2 linked regions of the Aliamphritea hakodatensis genome follow. Each later gene encodes a partner of the first gene's protein in a complex. Links are inferred from orthologs where the notes say so. Each region holds a gene or a part of one and is shown in the gene's direction. Other genes may lie near its edges. The genes, in order: PCI15_RS03225 and xseA.

Region 1 (9,142 bases):
ATTTAATATTCTCCGTAATCCGTTATTTTTTATGCTGACCCGAGTTGCAGCATGGATGCCAGTCCCAGTTGGCGGGCAACCTTATCCAGTTCAGCAGACCGGTTCTGCCACTCGTAATCAATATTGTGTGACTGCAACTCTTTGATGAATACAACGAGCAACTGAACCGCTGCCGTGTCGACCCGGGTCAGGTCAGCAGCGTTTATTGAAATTGAAGCAGAAGATTCCAGAAGGTCAGTGAATTTATCTTTCCATTCACCGATATTTACAATTGAGATCTCTTCCGGCAACTGTAACTCTTCCCTGGTTTCATTAGTCATATGCGTATCTCTCAATTTTCCGGGTACTACTTATCTCTCGGCTTTTCTCCTGCAAACTTAAACAGGAATATTTGTAGATATAAATGTGTTACACAAAGCTTCTTAAGTCAAAAAATCAATCACTTAGCTTACTCACTTTGGTGAGTATACAACCTTGATTTACAAGGATTTTCAGCATCGTGCAATAGCACTTTTTATTATCCGCAAAGCCTTTTTAAACGTTATCCTTTGTTATTACTGAAGATTTAAAATTTCAGCCTGACAAAATCCAGGCGAAAAAAAAGCTGCTATAAAAGCAGCTTTTTCCAGCGTATCTGGCACATTACGTGCGGCGGTCTGCCGCGGAGCCCATCCGTTTACGGCCTGCAAAATCAGGCGACACGTCGGTACTGCGAACATAGCCAACAACACAGCGCTCCGGATCTATCACATCCCCCAGAACCTGCTGCCATTTTTCCGCATTCAGTACCACATGGGAAGAATCGCTGAAGTACAGCCATTCATTCTCAACCATGCTTTTTACCTTACGCCGTACAGTTTCGTACGGAATACCGGTCGCAATACTGATCGAATGATTATTACAGGAGAAACCCGGTACCGACTGTTTCGCCTCTTCATCTTCACGCTGGCGCAGTGCCCACAGTGAGATTACATTAAAAATAATCGCGGCTTTGATGTCACCGTCAAAAACCCGGTAACAGCGAATCAGAAAATCGGTCGAAAAAGATACGAAGCCCAGTTTCTGTGCTAATTCTTCCGCATCAAAACAGGACCTAAGATTAGTCGGGTTCGCCCCAGCAGACGTAGACTGATCATGCCGATTTGAAACGGTCGTAGAAGTTGCATTTTTATCCATATTATTCCCCAGCCAGCAGCTAACAGCGTTCCGTTGCTATGTCAGATTCTTGTTAATTAAACAGATCTTACAATTATTGTATGACTTTTAACATATACCAACAAAGTATCCCCATTCAAGAAAATACCGCTCTTTCCCTAATGAAATTAGACCATTGCAATGATTTTGTCACATCTTACTGCTAAAACTGATATCCAGAATCAGCTATAGGATTAAAACAATGACGATGAACTCATTGCAACACCAGATACTTCAGTTAACCCGTAAGGGCTTAAGCTTAAATGAAATTCTGCAAATTACTGACGCACCCGCAGACATGGTCCGGCAGTTTCACCAGCAGTGTTTCCTTCAGCATAAACACCGTGACGCCAAAGAATCTTCACAGCATCAACAGGCAATGTATGCTATGAATCTTCGTGCCACACATAATTAATCGGCAGGTTTCCGGAAAAATTAAGCATTCCTTGACACAGATTCAATTCTTATCTGTTCTGGCTATTTACAGACGCCATCCCGAGTTTCTAAACTGATCCCAGCATAGAAGTTCACCACAGGGTTTCTGTGTTCACCTTTGCTCTAGCCAAACATTAGAGGCCTCAAGGAATTACAATGAAAAAATTATTACTGGCAGCAACTGCTGCTGCACTTCTGACACCCGTAGCCGCCTTTGCTGAACGTGACGGCACAACTGTATACAACACTTACTGTCTGGCATGCCACATGACCGGCGTAGCCGGTGCGCCAAAAGTAGGCGACCCTGAAGCCTGGAAAACCCGTATAGAAAAAGGCGTTGATGGCCTGCTGGCAACCGCGAAAAGTGGCCTGAATGTTATGCCACCCATGGGTAACTGCCAAAACTGTACTGACAGTGAGCTGACTGCAGCTATTCAGCACATGCTGGATAACTCCAAGTAAGCAATGCGTATGTATAAAAAACCCGGCCTGTGCCGGGTTTTTTTATATCAGAAGACTTCCTGTGGGGTCAGCGGTCCGAAAACTTCAGCATCCCCGGCTTTAATTTTTTCCAGCGCTTCAGGATCAGCCCCTTTCTGAACAATGATTTCAACCCGCCGGTTGGTGCTGCGGTTCAGTGAAGTGTCGTTAGGCGCCAGCGGTTTGGTATCTGAATAACCGACCACATTGAACCGTGACTGATCAATTCTCGGGTCCGCAAATAACTCATGGGCAACCGATAAAGCCCGTGCTGTGGATAATCCCCAGTTGGATTCATACTGACCACCGGATACCGGAATGTTATCCGTGTGCCCTTCAATAGCAACCTTACCGTGAACAGTCAGTAAAACATCCCGAATCTTGGCCATCACAGGAATATAAGCGAACTTCAGTTCTGCAGAGCCGGAGCTGAAAGATCCTTTATCCTTTACACGGATAATAATTTTCTTACCGTCAGTCTCAACTTCTACGCTTCCCTGGCCAATTTCTGACTGCAAGGCAGCGGCAAAGGAAACAGCATCCGTTTTAGCCTGCGCTTCGGCCTGCTCCTCAATCTGCTCTAACAGCTCCCGAAGCTCTTCCTGAGTCTCACTCTTCTCTTCTTCACTGACTTCAGACTCACCTTCCTGAGTGCGTATATCCAGCGTCTGGAGATCGTTGTCTGTGGTCATTTGACGGACTTCATTCAGCGGCGTAGGCTCCGGGCGGCCCGGACTGAATTCCTGAGCAATGATACTGGTACCCTTAGGTATATCAGCAACCTTTACCTGATTCTGAACACCAAAGGCTTCACGCATAGAGCCGGCCAACTGCTTAAACTTCAGCACGTCCATTTCTGAGAAAGACAACAGCAATACGAAGAAGCACATCAACAGAGACATAAGGTCGCCGAAGGTTGCTAGCCAGCCCGGTAACCCCGCGGGACAGGGGGGGCATTTTTCTTCTTCATCACTCATCCGCGTTACCCTTCAGCCACTGCCCGTTTTTTCTCAGGCAGGTAGTTGCGCAGCATTTGCTCAATAACCCGGGGATTCTGACCGGCCTGAATTGCCAGCAGGCCATCGATAATCAGCGACTGATTCAGCTCTTCTTCCGCTTTACGGCCATCGAGTTTATCTGCGATCGGCAGTGCAAACATGGTTGCCAGCATCGCACCGTAAAGTGTTGTCAGCAGGGCAACCGCCATCGCAGGGCCGATCGACTTAGGGTCACTCATGTTGGACAGCATCTGTACCAGACCAACCAGTGTACCGATCATGCCCATCGCAGGCCCGACATCACCCATCGCCTTAAAAATGTCACAGGCGCTTTCATGACGCTCAGTGGTCAGAGATTTTTCTTTATTCAGGAGGCCGCGGACAATGTCCGGGTCGTGACCGTCTACCAGTAACTGAATGCCACGTTGCATAAAGTCACTGCTGACTGTTTTATCTTCCAGCGAAAGCAGACCACCTTTACGGGCAGCATCCGCCAGATCAACGGCTTCTGCGATAATATCTTCAGGCTTCACGGACTTGAACATAAACGCCTTGCCCATCACCTTACCGATACTCAGGAACTGGCCCAGAGTAAACTTCATCAGCACAACAAAAAGACTGCCGCCCAGTACGATGAGCAGTGATGGCACGTTAACAAACGTCCCTACGTCGCCACCGGTTACCATCGCTGCGACTACGATACCAAATGCACCTAATAACCCAACGAGCGTTGCTAAATCCACTCTGTACTCCTCAGCGTCATAAACTCAAATCCACTTTGAAAAAGTTAATCCACTTAGTGTTATCGCCCCGACCAGACGAATACTTTAGCTTCATCCGCATAAAAATCTACATCAAGTGACAGGCAAGATTCAAACGATTGATTTAGGGCCCTTCTTTACTTGCCCTATATCGTACTATTTACAGTACAATATGCCAGTCTAAATAAACCCAACACGCACTAAGCTGCTAGATTATTTGAGAATTTCGCTAATGCCTGCATCTAAGAAGCCCCTCGATTTTGAAACAGCACTTGGCCAGCTTGAAAGCATGGTTGAAGAACTCGAAAAGGGCGACCTCAGCCTTGAGCAGTCACTGCATACCTTCGAAGAAGGCGTGCGGCTGACCCGAAGCTGTCAGACCATGCTAAGCGATGCCGAGCAGAAAGTTCAGCTACTGATTAAGCAAAATGGTGAGTTACAGGAAACACCGTTTGAACTGCCGGAGGAATAATCTGTGGATATGAAGCAGCAACTCAACCGGTACCGCAGCAGAGTTGACCAGGCCCTGGAGCAACACATGGCCAGCCAGACTGCTGCGCCCCTGTTACAGGAAGCAATGCGTTATTCACTGTTTAATGGCGGTAAACGGGTGCGGCCGCTGCTGGTATATATGGCCAACCAGCTGCTCGCGGGCAACCTTGATGCAGCCGATAATGCTGCCTGCGCAATCGAATGTGTCCACAGCTATTCACTGGTACATGATGATCTGCCAGCAATGGACGATGATGATCTCCGCCGCGGCAAACCGACCTGCCATATCCAGTTTGACGAGGCGACAGCCATTCTTGCCGGCGATGCCTTGCAAGCCCTCGCATTTGAACTGCTGAGCAAGCCTGCAGAGCTTTTCGGCCCTGCCACACAGCTACAGATGCTGGCCTCTCTGGCCCGGGGCAGCGGTGCGATGGGTATGGTTGCCGGCCAGTCAATTGATCTCAGCCATGTTGGCAAAATGATGACCCTGGACGAGCTGGAGAATATGCACCGCCATAAAACCGGTGCACTTATCTGCAGCAGCATTGAAATGGGTGCACTGAGCAGTGGCAATGCCACCACCGAAGACTTGCAGGCTCTGGACACCTTCGCCCGGCATATTGGTCTGGCCTTTCAGGTGAAGGATGACATTCTGGACATTGAAGGGGACACCCAGACCCTGGGCAAACCTCAGGGCTCAGATACCGAACAGGATAAACCCACCTATCCGGCGCTGCTTGGCATGGCGGGGGCAAAACAAAAACTGGCCCTACTAAACGAACAGGCCCATGCTAGTATCCAGTCATATGGTGATGCTGCCCAACCACTGCACTGGTTAGCGGATTACATCGTAGAACGCCAATACTAATCCGCTGCTGAAGATTGCCACGCTGATGTTTTTTGAAATTCCCACGACCCGCCCCGATACTCCTTTGCTGAACCGACTCGACCAGCCGGATCAATTGCGCCAGCTGCCTGCTGATCAGTTAGATGAGCTGGCCCGGGAACTGCGGCACTTTCTGCTCTACAGCGTCGGCCAGACCGGCGGCCACTTTGGTGCCGGGCTGGGCGTTGTTGAACTGACAATAGCCCTCCACTACTGCCTCAGCACCCCACAAGATCACCTGATCTGGGATGTGGGACACCAGAGTTATCCACATAAAATACTCACCGGCCGAAGAGAGGAGCTGCTGACCATCCGCAAAAAGGACGGTCTGGCCCCCTTCCCCCGGCAGAGCGAAAGCCCCTACGATGATTTCGGTACCGGGCACTCAAGCACCTCTATCAGTGCTGCGCTGGGCATGGCGCTTGCAGATAAGCTGCAAAATATCGACAGCCGCACCGTTGCCGTTATCGGCGACGGCGCAATGACCGCCGGCATGGCATTTGAAGCACTGAATCATGCCGCACATACCGGCAGCAACCTGCTGGTAATTCTCAACGATAATGACATGTCGATCTCCCATAACGAAGGCGGGCTGGCCACCTATCTGGCCAAAAACCTCAAAGATAATATGGGAGAAACAACCGCCGCACTGTTTGAAGCACTGGATTTTAACTATTCCGGTCCGGTGGATGGTCACGACATTCAGGCCCTGCTGCAGGCGCTGCAACAAAGCCTGAACCAGTCTGGCCCGCAGTTTTTGCACATTACCACGCTGAAAGGTAAAGGTTTCGCCCCGGCAGAAAAAGACCCGATCGGTTATCACGCCATCGCCAAAATCGACCCTATCGGTAAGCCAAAAGCCAAAAGCAAACCGACCTTTGCCCATATTTTTGGCCAGTGGGCGACAGATAAAGCAGCAGAAGACGCCAGACTGACCGCAATCACCCCCGCCATGCGTGAAGGTTCCGGCCTGGTGGAATTTTCCCGGCAGTTTCCGGAGCGATTTTTTGATGTTGCCATTGCCGAACAGCATGCGGTAACACTGGCTGCAGGTATGGCTTACCGCAACATGAAGCCGGTCGTCGCCATTTATTCGACCTTTCTGCAGCGGGCCTACGATCAGCTGATTCACGATGTCCTGATTCAGAACCTGGACGTCCTGTTCTGCATTGACCGGGCCGGGCTGGTCGGCGAAGACGGTGCAACCCACGCGGGCTGCTATGACATAAGTTTTCTGCGCTGCATTCCGGAAATGGTCATCATGACGCCGGCGGATGAACAGGAATTACTGAATTTACTGGAAACCGGTTACCAGCATCAGGGGCCGGCAGCGATTCGCTACCCCCGTGGCAGCGGTACCGCGATACAAACCGCTCCGGCTACCCCGGTTCCGCTAAGCCGCGCACGTGAGATCCGCCGGGGCAACAGTGGTGTTGCCGTCCTTAACTTCGGTCCCCTGCTCAGTCAGGCGGAAGCGCTGGGGGAGGAGACGGATATCACCATCATTGATATGCGTTTCGTCAAACCGCTGGATCAGCAGATGATTCTGACACTGCTGGCAGATCATCACACCTTAATCACGCTGGAAGACCATGCCGTAAAGGCTGGCGCCGGATCAGCTGTCAGCGAGTACTTACACAGCATCAACAGTCAGGTACACCTGATCAGCCTGGGGATTCCGGACCGCTGGATCGAACACGCCACCCGTCAGGAACAGCTGGCGGAATGCGGACTTGATAGCGAAGGCCTGCGCCGGGTAATTCGCCCACTGCTCTGGTCTGCGGGCTGATTATCAGTATTCTTCAGACACAAAAAAAGGCCGGCTCACTGTAACAGCAGAGCCGGCCTTTTTTAATCTGAGGGAAATTATTTTTCCTGAGGTTCTTCCTGAAAATGCTGCTCCGTCATCATATGTCCGAGCTTGCCCATTTTCGTCGCCAGATACTCTTCATTATGGCGGTTCTTGCCGACCTGCAGCGGTACCCGCTTATCAACATTCAGACCGCTGGCCTGCAATGCTTTAACTTTGCGCGGATTGTTAGTCATCAGTTTAACGCTGGTAATACCCAGATGCTCCAGCATAACCTGACACATGGTGTAATCCCGCTGATCTGCCTGAAAGCCCAGCTGCTCGTTGGCTTCAACAGTGTCCGCACCGCCATCCTGCAAATGATACGCTTTGATTTTATTCAACAGGCCAATGCCGCGGCCTTCCTGACGCAGGTACAGAATCACCCCGCTGCCTTCTTCTGCGATACGTTTCATCGCTTCCTGCAGCTGGAAGCCACAGTCACAGCGCAGTGAAAACAGGGCGTCACCGGTCAGACATTCAGAGTGAATACGGGCCAGTACTGGCGTATCAGATGCCAGCTCACCAAAAGTGAGTGCTACATGCTCTTTACCTGTTGCCCGGTCTTCAAAACCGACCATGGTAAATACACCCCAGGGGGTGGGCAGCTTGGATGAGGCAACATATTCAACAGACACGGGAAGTATTCCTTAATCAAAACAGGCGGGCATTCTATCAGCCCGACGAAACAAGCGCTAACTCTGAATACGACATAATCAGCAAGTCATCGACCTGCATCACATAACGCATCACGGATACACTCAATATGGGGGAAATTAGCCGGGTTTCAAGAGGAAATTATACTTCTGCCACATCCATATCCAACTGACGGGGCAAAATAACCTGAACCTGCAACCCACCCAATGACGCTGAGTGGCTCAGTTTACAGGTGCCCTGATACTGCCGGATGATCTCAGAAATAATGCTCATCCCCAGACCATGCCCGCTGGTTTCTTCATCCAGACGCTCACCACGGTTCATTAACCGTTCCAGATCTTCCGGCGCAACCCCGGGGCCATCATCGGCAACGATCAGCTCGAGGCTTTCATCGTCCATCCGCGCCACGATACTGATCTGGCTTTTGGTCCACTTAGACGCGTTATCCAGCAGGTTTCCCATCAGCTCAACAAGGTCATCGCGCTCTCCGGGAAAGTAAGTTGTTGCCGATACATCCAGCCTGAAATCAATAGCTTTTTCCCTATAGATCGCCTTCAGAGTCCGCACCAGCTTTTCCAGTTCTTCCTGAATATAAATGCGCTGCCCGGGTAACGCGGCACCGGCTATCCGGGCACGGGTCAGCTCCCGCTCCATCATCCCCCGCAAACGGGATGACTGCTCCTGCATATCTTTACCCTGGCTATAACCCGCTTCAATCAGTGCCTCTATCTGCCGGTCAATGACCGTCAGCGGCGTCTTGGAAGCATGAGCAAGGTTCCCCACCGCATTTCTGGAACGCTGCAGGCGCATTTCCATACTCTGGACCAGATAGTTAATTTCGGTTACCAGTGGCTCAATCTCTTTGGTTTCCACTGCAGGTAACTGCCGGATGTGTCCGGACTTAAGCTGGGCTATCTCATGCCTGACGGCTTTCAGAGAGGACAACCCCTGCCGGATAACCCATACCTGTACCGCCAGCAGAACCAGCAGCAACACACCGCCAACACCGGCAAATAGCCAGGTAAGCTGCGCCAGAGACGCTTCAATAAAGCTGACATCTTCCGCCAGAGCAACACGGATAGCCCGCCCCTGCTTCATGAATTTGTTTTCATAGACCAGCCAGGGCGCGCCGTTCATCTCCAGCAAACGGATCCGCTCTTCGCCGACGTCCTGGTGCTCACTGAGGGGGATTTTTGCATCCCACAGGGAGCGGGAAAAGAACCATTTATCGTCTACAGCCACCTGAAAATAGTGGCCGGACATAGGCTGTTCATACACAGAGGAGGTTTTATCCGGGTCCAGCCGCCAGCCACTGCCAATATCCATATCCACCGCGCGCAGCAGGGTATAGGCATCACTGGCCAGCCGGGCAGACACAAAGTCATACGCC
Region 2 (6,543 bases), 540 kb from region 1 along the record:
TTCCTTCACCGTAACCAGACGGTCTTTCGGGGTCATGATAGACGCTACGGTTGCATCCAGTTTGTGTTCAAAACGTGCATCCCGGCTGGTAACAATACCCACCAGATCACCGTTATCCACAACCGGGAAACCGGAGAAGCCGACCCGTGCACTCAGTGCGTTCAGCTCGCCTACGGTCATATCAGATGTACAGGTAACAGGATCACTGACCACACCCGCCTCGTACTTCTTAACGCGGCGAACTTCGTCAGCTTGCTGTTCAATTGTAAGGTTTTTATGGATGATACCGATGCCGCCTTCCTGAGCCATTGCAATGGCCAGACGGGATTCCGTAACAGTATCCATCGCTGCGGAAGCCAAAGGAATATTCAATTCAATCCCTTTGGTCAGGCGAGTCTTAAGTGACACGTCCTTAGGCAGAACTTCGGAATAACCAGGAACCAAAAGAACATCGTCGAAAGTAAGTGCTTCTTCAGCAATTCGCAACATAGTGAGGGCGTGCCTTTATTCTGTATATAAAGAAGGCACGGGATTATAGCCTTTTACAACAGTGGCGACAATTAATACCGGGTGAAAAAATACAGTTTTCATGACTATTTTTTCAGGCTGAAACGCTGACCCCGTAAAAGCCTTAAATAAGCCTTCTGAATAGTTTACTATCGCGTCATGCAAAGCAACCAAACTCCCCCCGCGTTTACCGTCAGCGAACTTAACAATGAAGTTAAATCACTGCTGGAAAGCAGCTTCAGAATTATTCAGGTTGAAGGTGAACTTTCTAACTTTGTTCGTCCCGGCTCAGGTCACTGGTATTTCACGCTGAAAGACAGCGGCGCTCAGGTACGCTGCGCCATGTTTAAGAACCGCAACCACTACCTGAACTACCAGCCGAAAAACGGTGACAAGGTGCGTGTCCGCGCCAAAGTCAGCCTGTACCCTGGCCGCGGTGACTACCAACTGATCTGTGATTATATGGAAGATGCCGGTATCGGCTCTTTACAGCAGGCCTATGAAGCCCTGAAGTTACAGCTGCAGCATCAGGGGCTGTTTGATCAGTCACATAAGAAACCCTTACCCGCCCAGCCAAAGCGACTTGGCATTATTACCTCACCGACCGGCGCGGCGGTCCACGATATTCTGACCGTCTTACAGCGCCGTTTTCCCTCATTACCGGTCAATATTTATCCGACCCGGGTGCAGGGCAATGAAGCAACCGGTGAAATCGTCGCAGCCATTGAAACCGCGAATAATCATAACGCCTGTGATGTGCTGATTGTGGGCCGCGGGGGCGGTTCTCTTGAAGACCTCTGGTGTTTCAACGAAGCCAGAGTGGCCCGGGCCATTTTTAACAGCCATATACCGGTGATCAGCGCTGTCGGCCATGAAACCGATGTGTCGATAGCAGACTTTGTTGCTGATGTCCGTGCACCAACACCCTCGGCTGCCGCTGAAATTATCAGTCCGGATCAGGCGCATCTGCAGCTGCGCCTGCAGCAGCTGCAGAACAGACTGCAATTAAACCTGCAGCAGAAGCTGAGCCGCTATCAGGAAAAACTCCGCTGGATCAGCAGCCGCCTGAAACACCCGGGCGATAAACTCAACGAACACGCCCAGAGGCTGGACGACCTGGAACTGCGCCTCAGTAAAGCCATGCAGCAAACTGTAACGGTACGGCAAGATAAACTGCAGCAGTTACAACAGCGGCAGCAACGCTGCCTGCAGCAGCCCCGCATCGGTGCTTTACAACAAAAAGTAAACGAGCTGGGACACCGGCTGGAACAGCTCAGCCTCCAGTATCAGGCACGGCAGCAGTTGCGCTTACAGGCCATTGCCGGACGCCTTAACGGCGTTAGCCCACTGGCGACGCTGGAGAGGGGCTATGCTATTACCGAACGCCCTGACGGAAAAGTTATTCAGCAGGTCAGGGCCATCAACCCGGGAGAAGAAATCCATATTCGCCTGCAGGACGGACGGATTCGCAGCCAGGTGACCGAGGTCATCCCGGACCTGCTCTGATACGGCCAGCCATAGCGTTTAACCGCGGAGTTTGCTAGGCTTGGCCGCCTTAATGAACCCTCAATTGATCGAGTCTCATGTCTGAACTAAAACTAGAAACCACCGAACAAATCGCCAGCTACGGTATCGGCCGTCAAATGGGCGATCAACTGGCCAACAACAGCTTTGAAGGCGTTTCCCTGAACGCAGTTGTAACCGGTATCCAGGATGCCTTTGAAGGCGCGGAGCTGAAAGTCGCCGGCGAACAGATCCAGGCTGCATTCAACGAAATCCAGAAGCGCATGCAGGAAGAAGCGGAAGCGGCTGCTAAAAAAGCAGCGGCTGAAGGCGAAATCTTCCTGGAGAAAAACTCTCAGCGTGAAGAAATATTCGTCACCGATTCCGGCCTGCAGTACGAAGTAATCGAAGCCGGTAGCGAAGCAGGCGAAAAACCAACTGCTGAATCAACCGTACGCGTTCACTATCACGGCACGTTCACTGACGGCAAGGTATTCGACAGCTCTTATGAGCGTGGTCAGCCTGCTGAATTCCCTGTGGGCGGCGTAATCGCTGGCTGGACCGAAGCACTGCAGCTGATGACTCCAGGTAACAAATGGCGTCTGTACGTACCGTATCAACTGGCATACGGTGCACAAGGCTCGCCAGGCGGCATCCCTCCTTACGCCACCCTGATTTTTGACGTTGAGCTGCTGGCTGTTCTGTAACAGAACGGGTCTGTTAAGCACAATGACTAAGCCGATGCCCGCATCGGCTTTTTTACGGATATGTAAAAGAGGCTACACGCATGCAACTTCACGTGAATATTCAGGGCCAGGGTGAACCGCTGATCATTCTGCACGGATTATTCGGCACGCTGGATAACTGGGGCAGCCAGATCAAAGTACTGGCTGAGCAGTATGAGGTATATGCCGTAGATTTACGTAACCACGGCCGCTCCCCCCACAGCGATGAAATGAGTTATGCCGCCATGGCGGAGGATATTGCTGAGCTGATGGATAATCACGGCCTGCAAAGCGCCCATATACTGGGACACTCCATGGGCGGAAAAGCAGCCATGCAGTTAGCCCTGACGCAACCTGAACGTATCCGGCAACTGATCATTGTTGATATCGCACCGGTACAGTACAGCCATGACCATGACACTGTTATTCAGGGGCTGAAATCCGTCAGCCTGAACACGGTTACGTCACGGCGGGACGCTGAACAGCAACTGGCAGAACATGTCACGGAAACCGGCCTGCGGCAGTTCCTGCTGAAAAATCTGTACCGGACAGAAAACGGCTTTGCCTGGCGGGTGAATCTGGCAGTTATCGAAAGCCAGTATGACAATATCAGCGCCCCTCCTGAAGGCACCCCCTATCGCGGCAAGACACTGTTCATTAAAGGCGGGCAGTCGGAATACATTACCCTTGATCACAAAGATGCGCTGTTACAGTATTTCCCGGCTGCATCTTATAAAATCATTCAGAATGCCGGGCACTGGCCCCATGCGGAAAAGCCGGCGGCGTTCAGTAAACTGGTTATGAATTTTCTGCAGGAAGCAGACAACGGATAAAGAAAAAACCGCTTACACACTCTGGTCGATGATCAGCCCTTCGGGGAAAAACTTTTTAAACACCCCCGCCTCGACCAGGCGCTGATTCACTTCTGCGAACCGCTCCCCCACTTCGTCAAGACGCTGGTTATAATCTTCCAGACTTTGAGAAACGGCAGCACTGTGTTCTTCCCGATCGGTATTAAGCTCGTCCAGCGCATCCTGTCGGCGTACGGCATCCGCAGCCTGTGATTCACGCTGGGCATCCTGACGGGCAGCGTCCTGCTCATCTTCCTCACGCTCAGAAGCAGCCTGATTATCAGACAACTCTTCTTTTAACGCATCAGCCCGGCCGGCATCCGTCTCACCTGAAAGGCCATCAGCTGTAACAGACTCTTCCCCGGCTGATTCAGCACCGGACGCATCCTGAGTAGAAAGCTCAGCACGTGCCTGTTCGGCCAAAGCTGTTGCGCGGGCGGCGACTGCACGGTCGGCCCCGGACGGCTCAGAAACCGCCAGCGCTGCTCGTAAGACTATTTCTGCCTTCTCCAGAGTCGCCTGAGGGTCGTTAGGCACCGCGGACGTATCAATACTGACTTCACCGGAAACCGCATATAAACGCCCGTCCGGCCCTTTCCTGTATTCATAGCTCGGTGCACCCGCATGGGCACCGCCTGCAGAGGCATGCGCCTGCTCATGCTGGCGAACCTCCCGGTCACGGGTGGCTAACTGTTGTATCTGTTCATTTTCAAGCGCGGTCAGATCTGCTTTTACAGCAGTAGCAGTACGCTGATCAGAACCTGCCTGGTCGGAAGCTTTCTGATCAGACGTATTTCTTTCAGCACTATGAGTATCAGCACCGCTGACATCCGCTGATTTTGGGGTAGACGTAGTTGGCGAAGATTCTGCTGAATGCAGAGATACTGATGACCCGCTGACGGCCGGGTCCCGGACGGAACTGACGGCATCAGTCTGGCTGGTACCGGCAGCACCGCCAACACCTGATGACTGGATCTGAAGGCTATTTATATTGAGTTGCATACCTGCACCTCACTGGTCACAAGACTGAATCAGACGCGAATGTCGATCAGTGTACCGAGCACTTCATCTGCTGACTGTACAACTTTAGTGGACGCAGCAGTTGCGTTTTTCTCAACAGTCAGATCAACCAGTGCTTCATTAACATCCCGGCCTGTCGCCTCTTCCGGCGCCTGCGGTTTACCCGCACCGGCAATATCAGACGCAGCCTTCTGAACACCGTCGAGACCACGGTTTATCCCTAACACACCTGTCTGAAGAGCAGAGGTTACATTCATGGCAACACCCCTAAGTTAATTGGTCTTCAAAGCAACAGACACATCTGTCACCCTGTAAGTATCCGAACTGTACAGTAATTAATCAACCAATCAGAGCATCAATGTCCACAAATTGGGCAATGTTTTGTGGCGAGCAATCATCAGAATGTGGTACTTCCGCAATCAGCGGCGCTGACAGCATGGTTTTTAACGTTTGCAGATTTTCTTCGTAACAGCTCATGTCCGGATCCACCTGATTGGCAACCCATCCGGCCAGCGGCAAACCGTCTCTGACAATGCTTTCAACCGTCAGTAATGTATGGCTGATACAGCCAAGCTTCATCCCCACCACCAGCACAACCGGGGTATTGAGCATTTTCGGAATGTCGGCAATCGTCTGCCGGTTATTCAGGGGCACCCGCCAGCCGCCGGCACCTTCAATCACCGCCAGGTCTGCCGGCTGCAGCATGACGCCGCGGCATAAGGCAGCAATACGGTCTGCATCCAGTCTCCGCCCCACCTGCTCAGCAGCAATGTGCGGCGCAATTGGCGGCTCAAACGCAATCGGATTAATCTGCTCATAGTTCAGCTCAATGCTTGCAGTTGCCTGTAACAACAGCGCATCTGAGTTACGCAGCCCTTCAGGGGTATTTTCACACCCGGCAGCAATGGGCTTTACAGCAACTGTCGTCAGGCCTTTGCGGTTAGCAGCTTCAAGGATACCGGCAGCCACTACGGTCTTGCCGACATCAGTATCAGTGCCTGCAATAAAAATACTTTTCTTTGCCATAACGGATCGTCTTTATTGTAAATATTACTCAGGTTTACGTAATACAACGTAAGCCACTTCATAAGTAGCCGGCAGCAACCCATCATCACGCCGGTACGCTTCATACGCATCTCTGAAGGCAAGCAGATGCCTTTTTCCAGTCAGCCCTTCAGGCCGGCCCGCACTCATATTATGTGCACCAATGCGCTTCAGTTCATTGGTCAGGCCACGCAGTTCACGGTATAACAGCTGCACCGGGACGACATCAAAACTGACTTCCTCAAGGCCCCCAATGCTGCTCCGCAACTGAGATAAAGGGGTAAACTCACTGACATGCTGATAGCGATCTACCGTTGCCCAGGATGCCCGCAGCTCACAAAGGCTTTCCGGCCCCAGCGTACTGAAAACAAACTGCCCGCCCGGACGTAATACCCGGTATACCTCAGCAAACAACCGGGGCAGGTTCTCACACCACTGAATGGCCAGGCTTGAAAAAATCAGATCAACGCTATCTGCAGCCAGCGGCAATGCTTCGGCATCACCGCACACCCAACGGATATTCTCCCCCGCATGATGCTCCCGCGCATAGCTCAGCATACCCGGTGCCAGATCAATCCCCGTCAGGCACTCTGGCTGAAAGCTATCCATCAGCCGGGGAATGAAATAACCGGTGCCACATCCCAGATCAACAGCTTGCCTGACCTGCTGCCCGGTTCCTGCAGACACCGTCGCCAGCAGCTGTTCGCCCACCTGCTGCTGCAGCTTGGCATAATTATCATAGCTGCTGGCCGCACGGCTGAATGAAGTCGCAACTTCCTGCTTGGAAAACTGACTCATTTCAGATGCTCCCTTATCCGCCCGGCAAGCATCTGCGGATCTGACAGCATAGGTACATGGGACGAGCCTGCTAATACGGCCACAGCGGACCCCGG

Evidence for each region.
Region 2: the proteins of PCI15_RS03225 (region 1) and xseA are in contact, whole or in part, in a cryo-EM structure (PDB 8TXR), measured with the Escherichia coli proteins. The link is inferred for Aliamphritea hakodatensis from one-to-one orthologs.

Annotation. Positions count from the first base shown.
Region 1 is NZ_AP025281.1:712,550-721,691, reverse strand. What follows is about bases 3,022-5,720. They hold PCI15_RS03225 (exodeoxyribonuclease VII small subunit), read left to right. Parts: upstream 3,022-4,100; coding sequence 4,101-4,340; downstream 4,341-5,720. Other genes in these bases: dxs (1-deoxy-D-xylulose-5-phosphate synthase), read left to right, coding at 5,254-5,720; ispA ((2E,6E)-farnesyl diphosphate synthase), read left to right, coding at 4,350-5,228; pomA (flagellar motor protein PomA), read right to left, coding at 3,092-3,850; PCI15_RS03235 (flagellar motor protein MotB), read right to left, coding at 3,022-3,086. Outside these bases: PCI15_RS03255 (response regulator), read right to left, coding at 1-2; PCI15_RS03250 (STAS domain-containing protein), read right to left, coding at 30-320; PCI15_RS03245 (hypothetical protein), read right to left, coding at 643-1,176; PCI15_RS03240 (c-type cytochrome), read left to right, coding at 1,786-2,091; more of PCI15_RS03235, read right to left, coding at 2,139-3,021; more of dxs, read left to right, coding at 5,721-7,035; ribA (GTP cyclohydrolase II), read right to left, coding at 7,113-7,733; PCI15_RS03205 (ATP-binding protein), read right to left, coding at 7,894-9,142. UniProt on the Escherichia coli protein: Bidirectionally degrades single-stranded DNA into large acid-insoluble oligonucleotides, which are then degraded further into small acid-soluble oligonucleotides.
Region 2 is NZ_AP025281.1:1,255,842-1,262,384, reverse strand. What follows is about bases 1-2,839. They hold xseA (exodeoxyribonuclease VII large subunit), read left to right. Parts: upstream 1-666; coding sequence 667-2,013; downstream 2,014-2,839. Other genes in these bases: PCI15_RS05755 (alpha/beta fold hydrolase), read left to right, coding at 2,798-2,839; bamJ (BamJ family beta-barrel-assembly machinery protein), read left to right, coding at 2,091-2,717; guaB (IMP dehydrogenase), read right to left, coding at 1-489. Outside these bases: more of PCI15_RS05755, read left to right, coding at 2,840-3,568; PCI15_RS05750 (putative metalloprotease CJM1_0395 family protein), read right to left, coding at 3,581-4,588; PCI15_RS05745 (hypothetical protein), read right to left, coding at 4,618-4,863; bioD (dethiobiotin synthase), read right to left, coding at 4,946-5,632; malonyl-ACP O-methyltransferase BioC, read right to left, coding at 5,657-6,448; PCI15_RS05730 (alpha/beta fold hydrolase), read right to left, coding at 6,445-6,543. UniProt on the Escherichia coli protein: Bidirectionally degrades single-stranded DNA into large acid-insoluble oligonucleotides, which are then degraded further into small acid-soluble oligonucleotides.